DNA from 2 places in the Arthrobacter sp. B2I5 genome. Region 2 is predicted to be linked to the other one. Evidence: riboswitches for the same ligand, from Rfam matches in the RefSeq annotation. Region 2 holds a riboswitch; the other holds the start of a gene.

Region 1 (7,290 bases), 380 kb from region 2:
TGAGTCCCTTGGCGCTGACGCCGTCCGCGGAGGGTGCGTGGGCGTGCGGGCCGGGTTTGGCGGTACTGGTGCGGATTATCTCTGTCATGGCACCACTTTCTGGAAGGCTGTGAGACGGAGGTCACTATATGAATGGCGTTCATTTAGTATGGGGGCACGTGGCCTGTGACGCAAGACGCAATATGAATCACATTCGTTTATTACTCTCCGCCGAAATTAGTAAGCTCACTGAGAAATTGCCGCAAGCCCTGCCGCCGCGCGCTGTGTGGCTGGTAGCGTCGGCCGTATTGGACTACTTGAGGAGGATGCATGAAAGCTTCACCGACACTGACCAACAACCTGCAGGCTGTCCTGGCCGACCTGATCGAACTCCACGTTCAGGGCAAGCAGGCGCACTGGAACATCGTGGGCCCCAACTTCCGCGACCTTCACCTGCAGCTTGATGAAATCGTCGACGCTGCCCGCCAGTTCGCCGACGACACTGCCGAGCGCATGCGTGCCCTGCACGCGGTCCCGGATGGCCGCAGCTCCACGGTTGCCGAAACCACCAGCCTGGCCCAGTTCCCCGACGGGCTGATCAGCACCACGGATGCCATCGAGCGGATCGTTGCCGCCATGGAGGCCGCCGTGGGCACCATGCGCAAAGTCCATGACGAGGTGGATGAGGAGGATCCCACCTCCGCGGACCTCCTCCATGAGTTCATTGCCCGGCTGGAGCAGTTTGCCTGGATGGTGCAGGCCGAGAACATGAAGCCCACCGCCAAGGTAACCGCCGCCGACTCCAAGTAGCGGCTCAGGCCGCCTCCCATCTCAAAGGGCGCCCGGCGCCGGGGTATTCCCTCGGCGCCGGGCGCCTCTTTGTGCAGCCAACACGGCACCCTCGCCTGCTAGCCCGCTTTTGGCACTTTCCGCAGCACGACGGCGGCGAGGACTGCCGCCGTCGCCATCAGTACCAGCCCAATCGCCGCGGTGATGTGGACGCCGGAATCAAAGGCTGCTGCCGCAGCTTGGCGGACGGCTTCCGACAGTGATTCGGGCACCAGGTTTGCCGCTTCAATTGCGCCGGCGAGGGTTTCACGGGCATTGTGCAGGGTGGATCCGGGCAGCATGCCGTCCAGTCCCGCGGGCAGGCGCAGGTTCTGCTGGTAGGACGCGGTCAGGATGGAGCCCAGCACCGCGGTCCCCAGCAGCGAGCCCACCTCGTAGCCTGTCTCCGAGATCGCCGCGGCAGCGCCTGACTTCTCCGGCGGGGCGGACCCGAGGATGAGGTCGTTGGAGATGGTTTCGGCTGTGCCCACGCCCAGTGCCAGGACCAGGAGCGCCGCCAGCAGCAGCGAGGGCCCGCCGTCGTGGTTGCCGAAAGCCACCATGGTGTAGCCCGCAGCGCTGAAGGCGAGTCCAGCCGCCACCACGAAGCCGGGGCGTACCTTGCGGACCAGCGGCACCACCACCAGCCCGGCCACCACCGTGGCGGCCAGTGCCGGGATCATGGCAACGCCCGCCGCGGAGGGGGTCATGCCCTCGAGGAGCTGGAGGTGCTGGGCAAGGAACAGGATGAATCCGTTGAAGGAGAACAGGGCAAGGATGTTGGCGCTGATGGCCATGCTGAACACCCTGTTCCGGAACAGGGACATGTCCAGCAGCGGGTGCTTTAGCCGGTGCTGCCGCCGCACGAACACGGCTCCCATCAGCAGGCCGAAGGCGATTGCGCCCAGCCCTGCAGTCCCCGGGCCTTCGGTGGCAACTGCCTTGATTCCGTAGACGACGGGCACCATGACCAGCATGGAGAGCACGATGCTGGGGGTGTCCACTTTGCCGGGCGCCGGATCCTTCGATTCGGGGATGACGGCCGGGCCAAAGGCCAGCAGGGGGAGCATGAGCGGGACCGCCACCAGGAAGACGGCGCCCCACCAGAAGTGCTCCACCAGCCATCCGCCGACGATCGGACCCAGGGCCGCGCCGCCGGAGAAGCCGGCAGCCCAGATGGCCACGGCCAGCCTCCGGCGGTTGGGCTCCGGGAAGATGTTGCGGATCAGCGACAGCGTGGAAGGCATCAGCATGGCCCCGAAGAACCCCAGGGCGGCGCGGCCGGCGATAAGCCACTCCGGCGCCGGCGCAAAAGCGGTGGCAACGGACAGTCCGGCGAAGCCGATGCTGCCAAGGATCAGCAGCCTCCGCCGCCCGATCCGATCGCCCAGGCTACCCATCGATACCAGCAGTCCGGCGAGTACCAGCGGATACGCGTCAACGATCCACAGCAGCTGCACGCCGGTGGGTTCCAGGGCCCCTGCGATGGCGGGCAGCGCGAACGTCAGGGCGGTGTTGTCCACCGCCACCAGCAGAACCGGGAACATCAGCAGCCCCAGCGCCAGCCAGTCACGCCACGGAGGACGCCGGGCCGTTGCCGCCTGCACGGACGCGGAACTCTTGATGGAAGTGGTCATGGAAGTAACTATACCGTCCGGACGGTACAGTTTCAAAGTGCGTGGTTTTCCTTCTTTCCGGCCTGGTGGAAGGCATGATGGAAGGCATGCCCCGAAAGCCTGTTGCCCGTGACGCGGTCCTTGACGCCTTCGAGTCCCTGCTGATCGAGGTGGGGGAGCGCGCGGCCACCCTTGATGCCGTGGCCCGCAAGGCGGGGGTGTCCAAAGGCGGCCTCCTCTACCACTTTCCCAACAAGGAAGCGCTCATCGCCGTGCTGCTTGACCGGCTGGAGGGCCTGGCCCGGGAGGATGCCGACGCGATGGCCGCTGCCACTGAAGGCGCCGCCGCATACTTCATCCGTTCCTCCGTCTGGGCGGATACTCCACTGGACCGTGCCATCGTGGCCGCCACCCGGCTTGCCGAGGTGGCCCACGAAGAGACGCGGCGCCGGTTCGCGGCCATCCAGCAGCGCTGGCTGGACGAGATCGCTGCCGATGTTGGACCGGGCCTGGCCAAGGCAGTCCTCTACATGGGGGACGGCCTCTACTTCAACGCCATGCTGTCCGTTGCCCCCGCCCCGGCAGGGGGAGCGGCCGCCGACGTGGAGGAACTCCTGGCCGCTTTGGAGCGGCTCCGGAGGTAGTTCCGGTCATTTGCCGGGAGGGGTTGCCGCGTAGGACAATAGAGAGTTGTGAGGGCTGTCACCGGCCTTCATGGTTCGACAATTGAATAGCCTTTGATCTGCGGCGGGAGAGTTCTGCCGGAAGTACAGGCAGGCGCCGTTGGAGCAAATCCTCCCCAGGAATCTCGCAGGCCCCCGTACCGCCGCGGCGAGGCACCTCTGGAAAGCAGCAGGCAGTCCACCACCCCTTTGGGAATGCAAGGACTGTTGTGCTCACCGACGGTGCAAGCGGGTCCTGCCCAGGCAGGCTACGCGGAAACTCTCAGGTCCAATACAGAGCGGGGAGGGACCCGAATAGCTGTGGCGTACCCTTCGCCGCCTGAGTAAATGGAGTTCCTTCGTGTCGGTTACCCCAGCCTCCACCACCTTCGTAGACCGCCATATCGGCGCGCGCCGCCAGGCCGACGTCGACACCATGCTCAAAGCCGTAGGCTACGACTCGGTCGACTCCCTTGTTGATACCGCCGTTCCCAAGGTCATCCGCCAGGACACCGCGCTTCGCCTGCAGGACGCCCTCAGCGAGGTCGAAGTCCTCACCGAGCTGCGGAAGCTTGCCGCGAAGAACAAGACGGCCGTGCAGCTGATCGGCCAGGGCTACTCCGATACCGTGACCCCGCCGGTGATCCGCCGCAACATCCTCGAGTCCCCGGCCTGGTACACCGCCTACACCCCTTACCAGCCCGAGATTTCCCAGGGCCGGCTGGAGGCGCTGCTGAACTTCCAGACCATGGTGCAGGACCTCGTGGGGCTGCCCATTGCCAACGCATCGCTGCTCGATGAAGCAACCGCCGTGGTTGAGGCCGTGCTGCTGATGCGCCGCGCCAACAAGGCCAAGCCCGCCGCCGACGGCAAGACCGTCCTGGACATCGACGTGCTCCCGCAGACCATCGCCATTGTCAAGGGCCGTGCGGAGGCGCTGGGCTTCGAGGTGGAGGTGGCCGATCTCTCCAAGGGCCTGCCCGACGGCGGCATCAACGGTGTGGTGCTGCAGCAGCCCGGCGCTTCGGGCCGGGTCTGGGACCAGTCCGGTGTGATCGCCGCTGCAAAGGAGCGCGGCGCGCTGGTGACTGTGGCCGCGGACCTGCTGGCCCTTACCCTGATCACCCCGCCGGGCGAGCAGGGCGCCGACATCGCCGTCGGCTCAGCCCAGCGTTTCGGTGTTCCGCTGTTCTTCGGCGGCCCGCACGCCGCCTACATGGCTGTCCGCAAGGGCCTGGAGCGCTCGCTTCCCGGCCGCCTGGTGGGCGTGTCCAAGGACGACGCCGGCGTTCCCGCCTACCGTCTGGCCCTGCAGACCCGCGAGCAGCACATCCGCCGCGAGAAGGCCACGTCCAACATCTGCACCGCCCAGGCGCTACTGGCCATTGTCGCCTCGATGTACGCCGTGTACCACGGGCCGGACGGGCTGAAGGCGATCGCCGAAACGGCACACGGCCACGCCCGTACCCTGGCTGCCTCCCTTGCCGCCGCCGGCGTCGACGTCCTGCACCGGAGCTTCTTCGACACCCTGACCGTCCGGGTGCCCGGACGGGCTGCCGGCATCATCGCCGACGCCGAGGCGCGCGGCATCAACCTGCGCAGCATCGACGCCGATACTGTGGGCATCGCCCTGGATGAAACCACGACGCCGGCCATCGTCGCCCAGGTGGCCGACGTCTTTGGCGCTTCCGTTGCTCAGGGTGAAGGTTTTGCGCTGGAGACCGCCGTCGAGCGTTCCTCCGACTACCTGCAACACCCGGTGTTCAACACCCACCGCTCGGAAACCCAACTCCTGCGCTACATCCGCAAGCTCTCTGACCGCGACCTTGCGCTGGACCGCACCATGATCCCGCTGGGCTCCTGCACCATGAAGCTGAACGCCACCGCGGAGATGGAGGCCATTTCCTGGCCGGAGTTCGCCTCCATCCACCCGTTCGCCCCAGACTCCCAGACCGAAGGCTGGCGCGAACTCATCGCCGATCTCGAGGCAGACCTGACCACGATCACCGGCTACGACCAGGTGTCCATCCAGCCCAACGCCGGCTCCCAGGGCGAGCTCGCGGGCCTGTTGGCGATCCGCGGCTACCACCACTCCCGCGGCGACCAGCAGCGCAACGTCTGCCTGATTCCCGCCTCGGCGCACGGCACGAACGCTGCCTCCGCAGTGCTCGCGGGTATGAAGGTCGTCGTTGTCGCCACCGCTTCTGACGGGACGATCGACCACGATGACCTCACGGCCAAGATCGAGGCCCACAAGGATGTCCTGTCCTGCATCATGATCACCTACCCGTCCACGCATGGGGTGTATGACGGGGACGTCCGTGAAGTCTGCGATGCCGTTCATGCTGCAGGCGGCCAGGTCTACATCGACGGGGCCAATCTGAACGCCCTCGTCGGCCTTGCCCAGCCGGGGCAGTTCGGCGGCGACGTGTCGCACCTGAACCTGCACAAGACCTTCTGCATCCCGCACGGCGGCGGCGGACCGGGCGTCGGACCCGTGGCTGCCAAGGCCCACCTGGCACCGTTCATGCCGGGCGATGCGAACAAGGCCGCCCACGAGGACGGGCATGGGGTTGCCATTAGCGCGTCCCGGTTCGGCTCGGCCGGCGTCCTGCCCATTTCCTGGGCCTACGTGAAGCTGATGGGCGGCGAGGGCCTGACCGAGGCCACCAAGTCCGCACTGCTGGCAGCGAACTACGTCGCGTCCCGCCTGAACGAGTACTTCCCGGTCTTGTACACGGGCGAGGGCGGGCTGGTGGCCCACGAGTGCATCCTGGACCTGCGCGAACTCACTGCGAAGACCGGCGTTACCGCGGAGGATGTGGCCAAGCGCCTCATCGATTTCGGCTTCCACGCCCCCACCCTTTCGTTCCCGGTGGCAGGCACCCTGATGGTGGAGCCCACCGAGTCCGAGGACCTGGCGGAGATCGACCGCTTCATCGAGGCCATGATCAGCATCCGCAAGGAAATCGACCAGGTGGCCAACGGCGACTTTGCCGTGGCAGACTCACCCCTGCGCCGCGCACCCCACACGGCAGCCGCCGTCGTCAGCTCTGACTGGGACCGCGCCTACCCCCGCGAGCAGGCGGCCTTCCCTGCCCATCACATGCAGGACAAGTACTTCCCGCCCGTGGGCAGGATCGACGGCGCCGCCGGCGACCGGAACCTGATCTGCTCCTGCCCGCCGCTGGAAGACTTCGAAAACTAAGGACCGGCACCAATGACCGAGAAATACACCGCGCTTTACGACGAGCACAAAAAGCTCGGCGCATCCTTCACGGACTTCGGCGGCTGGCAGATGCCGCTCAAGTACAGCTCTGAACTTGCCGAGCACCACGCCGTCCGCAACGCTGCCGGCCTGTTCGACCTCTCCCACATGGGCGAGGTCTGGGTGACCGGCCCTGACGCCGCAGCCTTCCTGGACTACGCCCTGGTGGGAAAGATCTCCGCCATGGCCGCGGGCAAGGCCAAGTACTCGCTGATCTGCAATGAGGACGGCGGCATCATCGACGACCTCATCACCTACCGCCGCCCCGCCGCGCAGGACGGTACCGACGTCTTCCTGGTGGTCCCCAACGCGGGCAACGCCGCCGTGGTGGCCACTGCCCTGCAGGAACGGGCTGCGGGATTCAATGTCGTGGTGGATGATGCCTCGGCCCGGACCTCGCTGACCGCCGTTCAGGGTCCGAAAGCCCAGGAACTCCTGCTGCGCCTGGTCCCGGCCGCGCAACACTCCCTGGTGACGGAGCTGAAGTACTACGCCGCGGCCAGCGTTCCGCTTCTGGTAGGCGGCACCGGCAAAGAACTGCTGCTTGCGCGCACCGGGTATACCGGTGAAGACGGGTTCGAGATCTTCGTGGACAACGACGATGCGCCCGCGCTGTGGCAGTCGCTGATCGCCATCGCCGACGACGGGGAACTGATCCCGGCAGGCCTCGCCTCCCGCGACTCCCTCCGCCTCGAAGCAGGAATGCCCCTGTACGGCAACGAACTGTCGCTGCAGGGCGACCCGTTCGCCGCCGGCCTGGGCGCCGTCGTCGCACTCTCCAAGGAAGGCGACTTCGTTGGCAAAGCCGCCCTGGCAGCCATGAAGGAAGCCGGCGCCGGCAGCACCTCCGGACGCCGCCTCGTAGGTCTCAAAGGCCACGGCCGCCGCGCCGGCCGCGCCCACTACCCGGTCCTCAAGGACGGCACCGCCGTCGGCG
Region 2 (7,290 bases):
GGCCGCACCCGCTACCGGCTCCCGGAAACCATCAAACAGTGGATCCGGATGCGCGACGGAAAATGCACCTTCCCCGGCTGCAGCAACCGCACCCCTGACAACGACACCGACCACCTCACCGCCTGGAAACACGGCGGCACCACCGGCACCAGCAACCTGGCACAACTCTGCCCCAAACATCACCGGCTCAAGCACAACAGCCAGTGGAAACCGGATGCGGGGACCAGTCGTGAGCCACCCGGCTGGACCTCACCAACCGGCCGGCACTACAACCCCGAACACCCCGACCCCAACCCGACCCTGTGGCCGCCGGGACTCTTCCCGATGCCCGCCGCGACCCACTGCGTAAATGCCTGCCTCGAAGACCTCCCGCCGTGGGAACCCGACGACCCCACACTCATCGACCTCAACGACTTGTCACCAGAGGATCCGGTTTGGGCGGAGTTCTTCACCAAACCGTTCGTACTGTCCGGCTGAGGCTGGCCTGTGCTCGTGCGCTAGCCCTTACGCGAAGGAGTCCAGGCCTCTATGCGAAAGACTCCAGTCCTACGCCTGCAGCTTCGAGTCCTGCCCTGATCCTGGCCGCCGTCTCTACCGCCGCGGGGCTCCCGCCCTGAAGACGCAGTGAGTCCGGCCGGAGCGCTACCACCGTGCCGTCCGCAGCCACCACTTCGCCTTGCGTGGCCAGGCGGATAGCCCGCTCAACCACTGCATCGACGTCGTGAAGGACTGCATTTTCCTCGGAGAGCGGCACCAGGGTGCCATCGGCGAGGTAGGCGCGGTCCGCGAAGGCCTCGACGAATACCGGGTGCCCTGCTTCCTTGGCCTGCTTCAGGAGCTCCGAGCCCGGGAGGCCCAGGAACGGGAGGCCTGGATCGTAAGCGTTTACTGCCGCGACTACGGCGGAGGCCTGCTCGGCGTCATGAATTGTGGTGTCGTACAGCGCTCCGTGCAGCTTCACGTAGTCCACGGAGGCACCCACGGCGTGCGCGACGCCGTCGAGCGCCCCCAGCTGGTACAGGACGTCGCCGAAAAGCTCATCGAAGCTCATCCCCAGCGAGCGCTGCCCATAGCCGGCCAGGTCCCGGTAGCCCAGGTGCGCACCGACGGTGACATCGAGTTCGTATGCCGCCCTGCAGCTGTCGAGCATGGTGACGGGGTCGCCCGCGTGGAGGCCACAGGCTACGTTGACGCTGGTGGCCAGCTGGAACATCGCCGGATCACCGCCGGTGGTCCAGGAGCCGAATGATTGGCCTACGTCAGCGTTGAGATCCAAATGTGTTGCCTTCCAGCGTCAGGTTGTCCGGCCCGGCGGCGGCAGTCAGCTCCCCGGGAATGGTGTCCGGCATTGGCCCGAACGCCTCCCGGGCGTTCCTGGCCACCGCACGGCCCATCACGAGGTTACCGGCTCCACCCACCACGGCACCTATTCCGAACGGGAGGGCCCTGCCGAACAGCGCAGTTCCCTGGCGCTTAAGCAGGTTTTTGAGGAAGGCATGCTGGATCCGCTTCCGGACGCTGCCGAACCCGGGCACCACCATGGACTTCGAGAGTGCATTGCCCCACGTGTTGTTGGGGCCGCCGGATGCCTGGCCGCTGAGCGTGCCCAGCAGGGCGGTGCCCTCCTCGCCAAGCATGATGGCCATGACCATGGTGCCGGCCTTCTCCGGATTGGTGAGGCGAATGCCGTGGAGTTCAGCCAACGAGGTGGCATAGAGGGCTGTTGCTTCCAGGAAACCAACGGTGGCGGCGGCGGAAAGTCCCAGCGACGCCACGGTTCCAACCCCGGGGACGACGGCGGTGGCCCCCACCAGGGCACCCCCGCCGGCGACTGCACGCAGGTAGTCGCGCTCGGCGATGTCCGCCAGCTGCGCAGCGGTGGCGCGGGGATGTTTCTTCTGGAGCCGGCGGATGTAGCCGACCACCAGGGGCCGTTGGATCTGTACTGCCTTCATGAGCATGTTGTGGACTCCGGGCTTTGGCTTGCCCTCGGAATCGAACATTGCGTTGTGGGCGGTTTCCTGTGCGATGCGTACTGCGGGGTTGCTGCGCCGGGCCATGGTCACCTTCATTCAAATCGACCTGCAGCGGGTAAGCTGCCGTGCTCATTCCATCCTATGTGGACAAACACTAAGCATGCTGAACTTTTCGGTCTGCAGCTCACGACTGGCGGCCTGCGGCGGCAGGACTCGGCAACTGAAGCCAAGCGCCTGCGCCGCAACCCGCCGTCGGCCGTTACTTCCTGGCCTCCTGGACATCATGCCCTGCCGCGCCGGAGTCCTGGCCTGCGGGGCGCCCGGCGGCAGCCTGGTCGGCCCGAAGTTCAGCCTGGAAGACCTCGAAGCGGGCCAGGTGGGCGGGACGGCGCCGCAGGATGGCCCACGCCACGCCAAGGACGACGAACCAGATGGGGGTTACCAGCAGTGCAACGAGGGTGTCGGGCTGGGTGGTCAGGGCCCACAGGACGAAGGCGAAGAACGCGTAAACCACCCACACGGCCGGGATGCCACCGGGCATCTTGAACTTTGACGCCTCATGCAGGTGCGGCCGGCGGCGCCGGAAGGAGATGTAGCTGGCCAGGATGATCGACCAGACGAAGACGAAGCAGACGGCGGACACGGTGGTCACCATTTCGAAGGCCTTGCCAACGTCCTGGCCGGCATACATGAGTACGACGCCGGACAACAGCAGGACGCAGGACAGGAACAGCGCGTTGCTGGGCACCTTCCTCGTGGACAGGCGGCCGAACATGCCGGGGGCGTCACCTTCCTGGGCCAGGCCGAAGACCATGCGGGAGGTGGAGTAGATTCCGGAGTTCGCGGAGGACATGGCCGAGGTGAGGACCACCAGGTTGACCACTGTGGCCGCGGCGCCGAGGCCGGCCAGGGAGAACATGCCGATGAAGGGGCTGTGGCCCGCGGCGAACTGGGTCCACGGGGTGACCGCCATCAGGATGACCAGCGCGCCGACGTAGAACAGCAGCACGCGGACAGGGATGGCGTTGATGGCCTTGGGCAGCGTGCGCTCTGGGTTCTTGGCCTCGGCGGCGGTGGTGCCCACCAGTTCGATGCCCACGAAGGCGAACACGGCGATCTGGAATCCGGCCACGAAGCCCATGAACTCGTTGGGGAAGAACCCGCCGTGGCTCCACAGGTTGGTGAAGCTTGCCGTGCCCGCGTCGCTCTGGAAGCGGGTGAAAATCATGAAGAGGCCCACGATGATGAGGGCAGCGATGGCGATGATTTTGATAAGGGCGAACCAGAACTCGGTCTCGCCGAAAGCCTTGACGGTGGCGAGGTTCAGCAGGAGCAGGATGCCCACCGTGGCCAGGCCCGGGATCCACAGCGGAAGCCCCGGCCAGAGTTCCTTGGAGTAGCCGGCGATGGCGATCACGTCCGCGATTCCGGTGATCACCCAGCAGAACCAGTAGGTCCAGCCGGTGAAGAAGCCTGCCCAGGGCCCCAGGAGATCAGCAGCGAAGTCACTGAAGGACTTGTAGCTCAGGTTGCTCAACAGCAGTTCGCCCATGGCCCGCATGACGAAGAAGAGCATGAAACCGATGATCATGTACACGAAGATCACGGATGGGCCGGCCGCGGAGATGGTCTTGCCGGAGCCCATGAAAAGGCCCGTGCCGATCGCTCCGCCAATGGCGATCAGCTGGATGTGGCGGTTGGTGAGCTGCCGTTCAAGGTGGGGTGGCTCGCTGCGGACGGCCGTGTTTGCGGCTTCGTTGCGCGCAGGTTCGCCGTTGGACGTGGGGGGATGAATCGCCATGAGGAACTCCATCGATAAAGCGGCACTTGGGTACCGCAAAAGATTTGGTTCCTCCCCGCTCTGTAGTGAACCTGAGAGTTTCCGCAGCCAAGCCGCTTGCACCGTCGGTGAGCCAGGAACTTGCCTGGCTGCTTTCCAGAGTTGCCTGTCCGCGGCGGTACGTGGGCCTGAGAGTTTCCTGGGGAGGATTTGCTCCTACGGCGCCTGCTGAATGTACCGGCAGGGCTCTCCCGCCGCAGGTCGAAGGCATGTTCAGTTGGTACCGCAGCCCTGGGGGCCGCGGCGGGTCATGCATTGGGACGGGCGCCGGCTGGTGGGCCGCTCCGGATATGTTGAGCCGGCCACCGGCGGCGCCAATCCCGGGGTTCAGTGTGGTGTCCGTCACGATCGAAAGTCAAACCTGCTCTGACACAAGCGCGACAGAAGGGGTCTCGCGGGCCGAATTCAGCCGCTGCGGCGGCCGCCCGATTTGCCACCGGCAGTTAATCCCGATACCTTGTGAGCCGAATCACCCATATTTGAATAAGCCTTTCGAGCTGTGACGGGAGAGTCCTCCCGGCCAAACACCGGGCAGGCGCCGTAGGAGCAAATCCTCCCCAGGAATCTCTCAGGCCCACGTACCGTCACGGCGAGGCGACTCTGGAAAGCAACCGGGCTTTTGCCTGGTTCACCGACGGTGCAAGCGGCCCCCTGCCAAGAGCAGGCAACGCGGAATCTCTCAGGTCCAATACAGAGCGGGGAGGAACCCATCCCACGCCGCGCCACCTTTTGGCCGGCCAGAACTGGAGTTCCTCATGACGATTCAATCGCATCCAACATCGTTTGTTGACCGCCATATCGGCGCGCGCCGCCAGGCCGACGTCGACACCATGCTCAAGGCCGTGGGCTACGACAGCGTGGATGGCCTCGTTGACGTGGCCGTCCCCGCGTCCATCCGTCAGGAAACTGCGCTCAGGCTGACCGACGCCCTCAGCGAGGTGGAGGTCCTGGCCGAGCTCCGCCGGATCGCCGGCAGGAACAAGACCGCGGTCCAGATGATCGGCCAGGGCTACTACGACACCGTCACTCCGCCGGTGATCCGCCGCAACATCCTGGAATCCCCGGCCTGGTACACCGCCTACACCCCGTACCAGCCGGAGATTTCCCAGGGCCGGCTCGAGGCCCTGCTGAACTTCCAGACCATGGTCCAGGACCTGACGGCCCTTCCCGTGGCCAACGCCTCCCTCCTCGACGAGGCCACGGCGGTGGCTGAGGCCGTGCTGCTGATGCGCCGCGCCAACAAGAACAAGGATGCCAAGGACGGAAAGACGGTGCTCGACGCCGACTGCCTCCCCCAAACAATCGCCATCGTGCTGGGCCGTGCGGAGGCGCTCGGCTTCGAGGTGGAGGTGGCCGACCTCTCCCAGGGCCTGCCCGACGGTGCCATCAACGGCGTCGTCCTGCAGCAGCCCGGCGTCTCCGGCCGGGTCTGGGACCAGTCCGCCGTCATCGCCGAGGCCAAGGACCGCGGTGCGCTGGTCACCGTGGCCGCGGACCTGCTGGCCCTCACCCTCATCACCCCGCCGGGCGAACAGGGAGCGGACGTCGCCGTCGGCTCCACCCAGCGCTTTGGCGTGCCGCTGTTCTTCGGCGGCCCGCACGCCGCCTACATGGCCGTACAAAAGGGCATGGAACGGACCCTGCCCGGCAGGATCGTGGGCGTGTCCAAGGACAACGCCGGGGCGCCCGCCTACCGCCTGGCCCTGCAGACCCGCGAGCAGCACATCCGCCGCGAGAAGGCCACCTCCAACATCTGCACCGCCCAGGCCCTGCTGGCCATCGTGTCCTCCTTCTACGCGGTCTACCACGGCCCGGACGGACTGAAGGCAATTGCCGAAACCGCCCATCACAAGGCCCGGGTCCTGGCCACCGCGCTGGCTTCCATGGGCCGCGAACTGGTCACCGACTCCTTCTTCGACACCCTCACAGTCCGCGTTCCCGGCAAGGCCGCCAAGGTGATCACCGCAGCGGAAGCCCGCGGGATCAACCTGCGCTTCATCGACGCGGACACCGTGGGCGTCTCCGTTGATGAGACGACGACGGCGGCAACACTGTCGGCCGTTGCCGTCGCCTTTGGCGCCGGTCCCGTGAGTGACGCCCAGGGGTTCGAGCTGCCGGAGTCAGTGCTGCGCACCTCCGACTACCTGCAGCACCCGGTGTTCAACACCCACCGGTCCGAAACCCAGCTCCTGCGCTACATCCGCCGCCTGTCCGATCGGGACCTGGCGCTGGACCGCACCATGATCCCGCTGGGCTCCTGCACCATGAAGCTGAACGCCACCGCAGAAATGGAGGCCATCTCCTGGCCCGAGTTCGCCTCCATCCACCCGTTCGCCCCGGACTCCCAGACCGAAGGCTGGCGTGAACTCATTGCCGACCTTGAGGCGGACCTGACCACGATCACCGGCTACGACCAGGTGTCCATCCAGCCCAACGCCGGCTCCCAGGGCGAGCTCGCGGGCCTGCTGGCGATCCGCGGCTACCACCACTCCCGCGGCGACCAGCAGCGCAACGTCTGCCTGATTCCCGCATCGGCGCACGGCACCAACGCCGCCTCCGCCGTGCTCGCCGGGATGAAGGTCGTCGTCGTCGCCACCGCCGCGGACGGGACAATCGACCACGATGACCTCACGGCCAAGATCGAGGCCCACAAGGACGTCCTGTCCTGCATCATGATCACCTACCCGTCCACCCATGGGGTGTACGACGCCAACGTCCGTGAGGTCTGCGACGCCGTTCACGCTGCCGGCGGCCAGGTATACGTTGACGGCGCCAACCTGAACGCCCTCGTGGGGCTTGCGCAGCCCGGCAAGTTCGGCGGCGACGTGTCCCACCTGAACCTGCACAAGACCTTCTGCATCCCGCACGGCGGCGGCGGCCCCGGCGTCGGCCCGGTTGCCGCCAAGGCCCACCTCGCGCCGTTCATGCCCGGCGATGCGAACAAGACTGCGCACGAGGACGGGCATGGGGTTGCCATTTCCGCGTCCCGGTTCGGCTCCGCAGGCGTGCTGCCCATTTCCTGGGCCTACGTGAAGCTGATGGGCGGCGAGGGCCTGACCGAGGCCACCAAGTCAGCGCTGCTGGCAGCGAACTACGTCGCCTCCCGCCTGAACGAGTTCTACCCCGTTCTGTACACGGGCGAAGGCGGCCTGGTGGCCCACGAATGCATCCTGGACCTGCGCGAGCTGACCGCCAAGACCGGTGTCACGGCGGAAGATGTTGCCAAGCGCCTCATCGACTTCGGCTTCCACGCCCCCACCCTTTCGTTCCCGGTGGCAGGCACCCTGATGGTAGAGCCCACCGAGTCCGAGGACCTCGCGGAGATCGACCGCTTCATTGAAGCCATGATCACCATCCGCAAGGAAATCGACCAGGTGGCCGCCGGCGACTTCCCCGTGGAGAAGTCCCCGCTGCGCAACGCACCCCACACGGCTGCCGCCGTCGTCGCCTCGGACTGGGACCGGACATACCCGC

Evidence for each region. A riboswitch is a leader RNA that binds a small molecule or an ion and turns the genes downstream of it on or off. The one in region 2 is predicted to bind glycine.
Region 1: another riboswitch for glycine. It lies ahead of gcvP (aminomethyl-transferring glycine dehydrogenase); the one in region 2 lies ahead of cycA (D-serine/D-alanine/glycine transporter).

What each region holds. Positions count from the first base shown of each region.
Region 1 covers NZ_JAUSYF010000001.1:3,567,980-3,575,269, reverse strand. Annotated here, with positions in the region: gene QFZ60_RS16595 (APC family permease) at 1-88, opposite strand, end outside; gene QFZ60_RS16590 (Dps family protein) at 310-789, shown strand; gene QFZ60_RS16585 (MFS transporter) at 888-2,444, opposite strand; gene QFZ60_RS16580 (TetR/AcrR family transcriptional regulator) at 2,531-3,067, shown strand; glycine riboswitch at 3,162-3,259, shown strand; gene gcvP (aminomethyl-transferring glycine dehydrogenase) at 3,447-6,293, shown strand; gene gcvT (glycine cleavage system aminomethyltransferase GcvT) at 6,306-7,290, shown strand, end outside.
Region 2 covers NZ_JAUSYF010000001.1:3,949,305-3,956,594, forward strand. Annotated here, with positions in the region: gene QFZ60_RS18330 (HNH endonuclease signature motif containing protein) at 1-477, shown strand, start outside; gene QFZ60_RS18335 (LamB/YcsF family protein) at 527-1,276, opposite strand; gene QFZ60_RS18340 (hypothetical protein) at 1,260-2,060, opposite strand; gene cycA (D-serine/D-alanine/glycine transporter) at 2,236-3,777, opposite strand; glycine riboswitch at 3,923-4,020, opposite strand; glycine riboswitch at 4,310-4,410, shown strand; gene gcvP (aminomethyl-transferring glycine dehydrogenase) at 4,572-7,290, shown strand, end outside.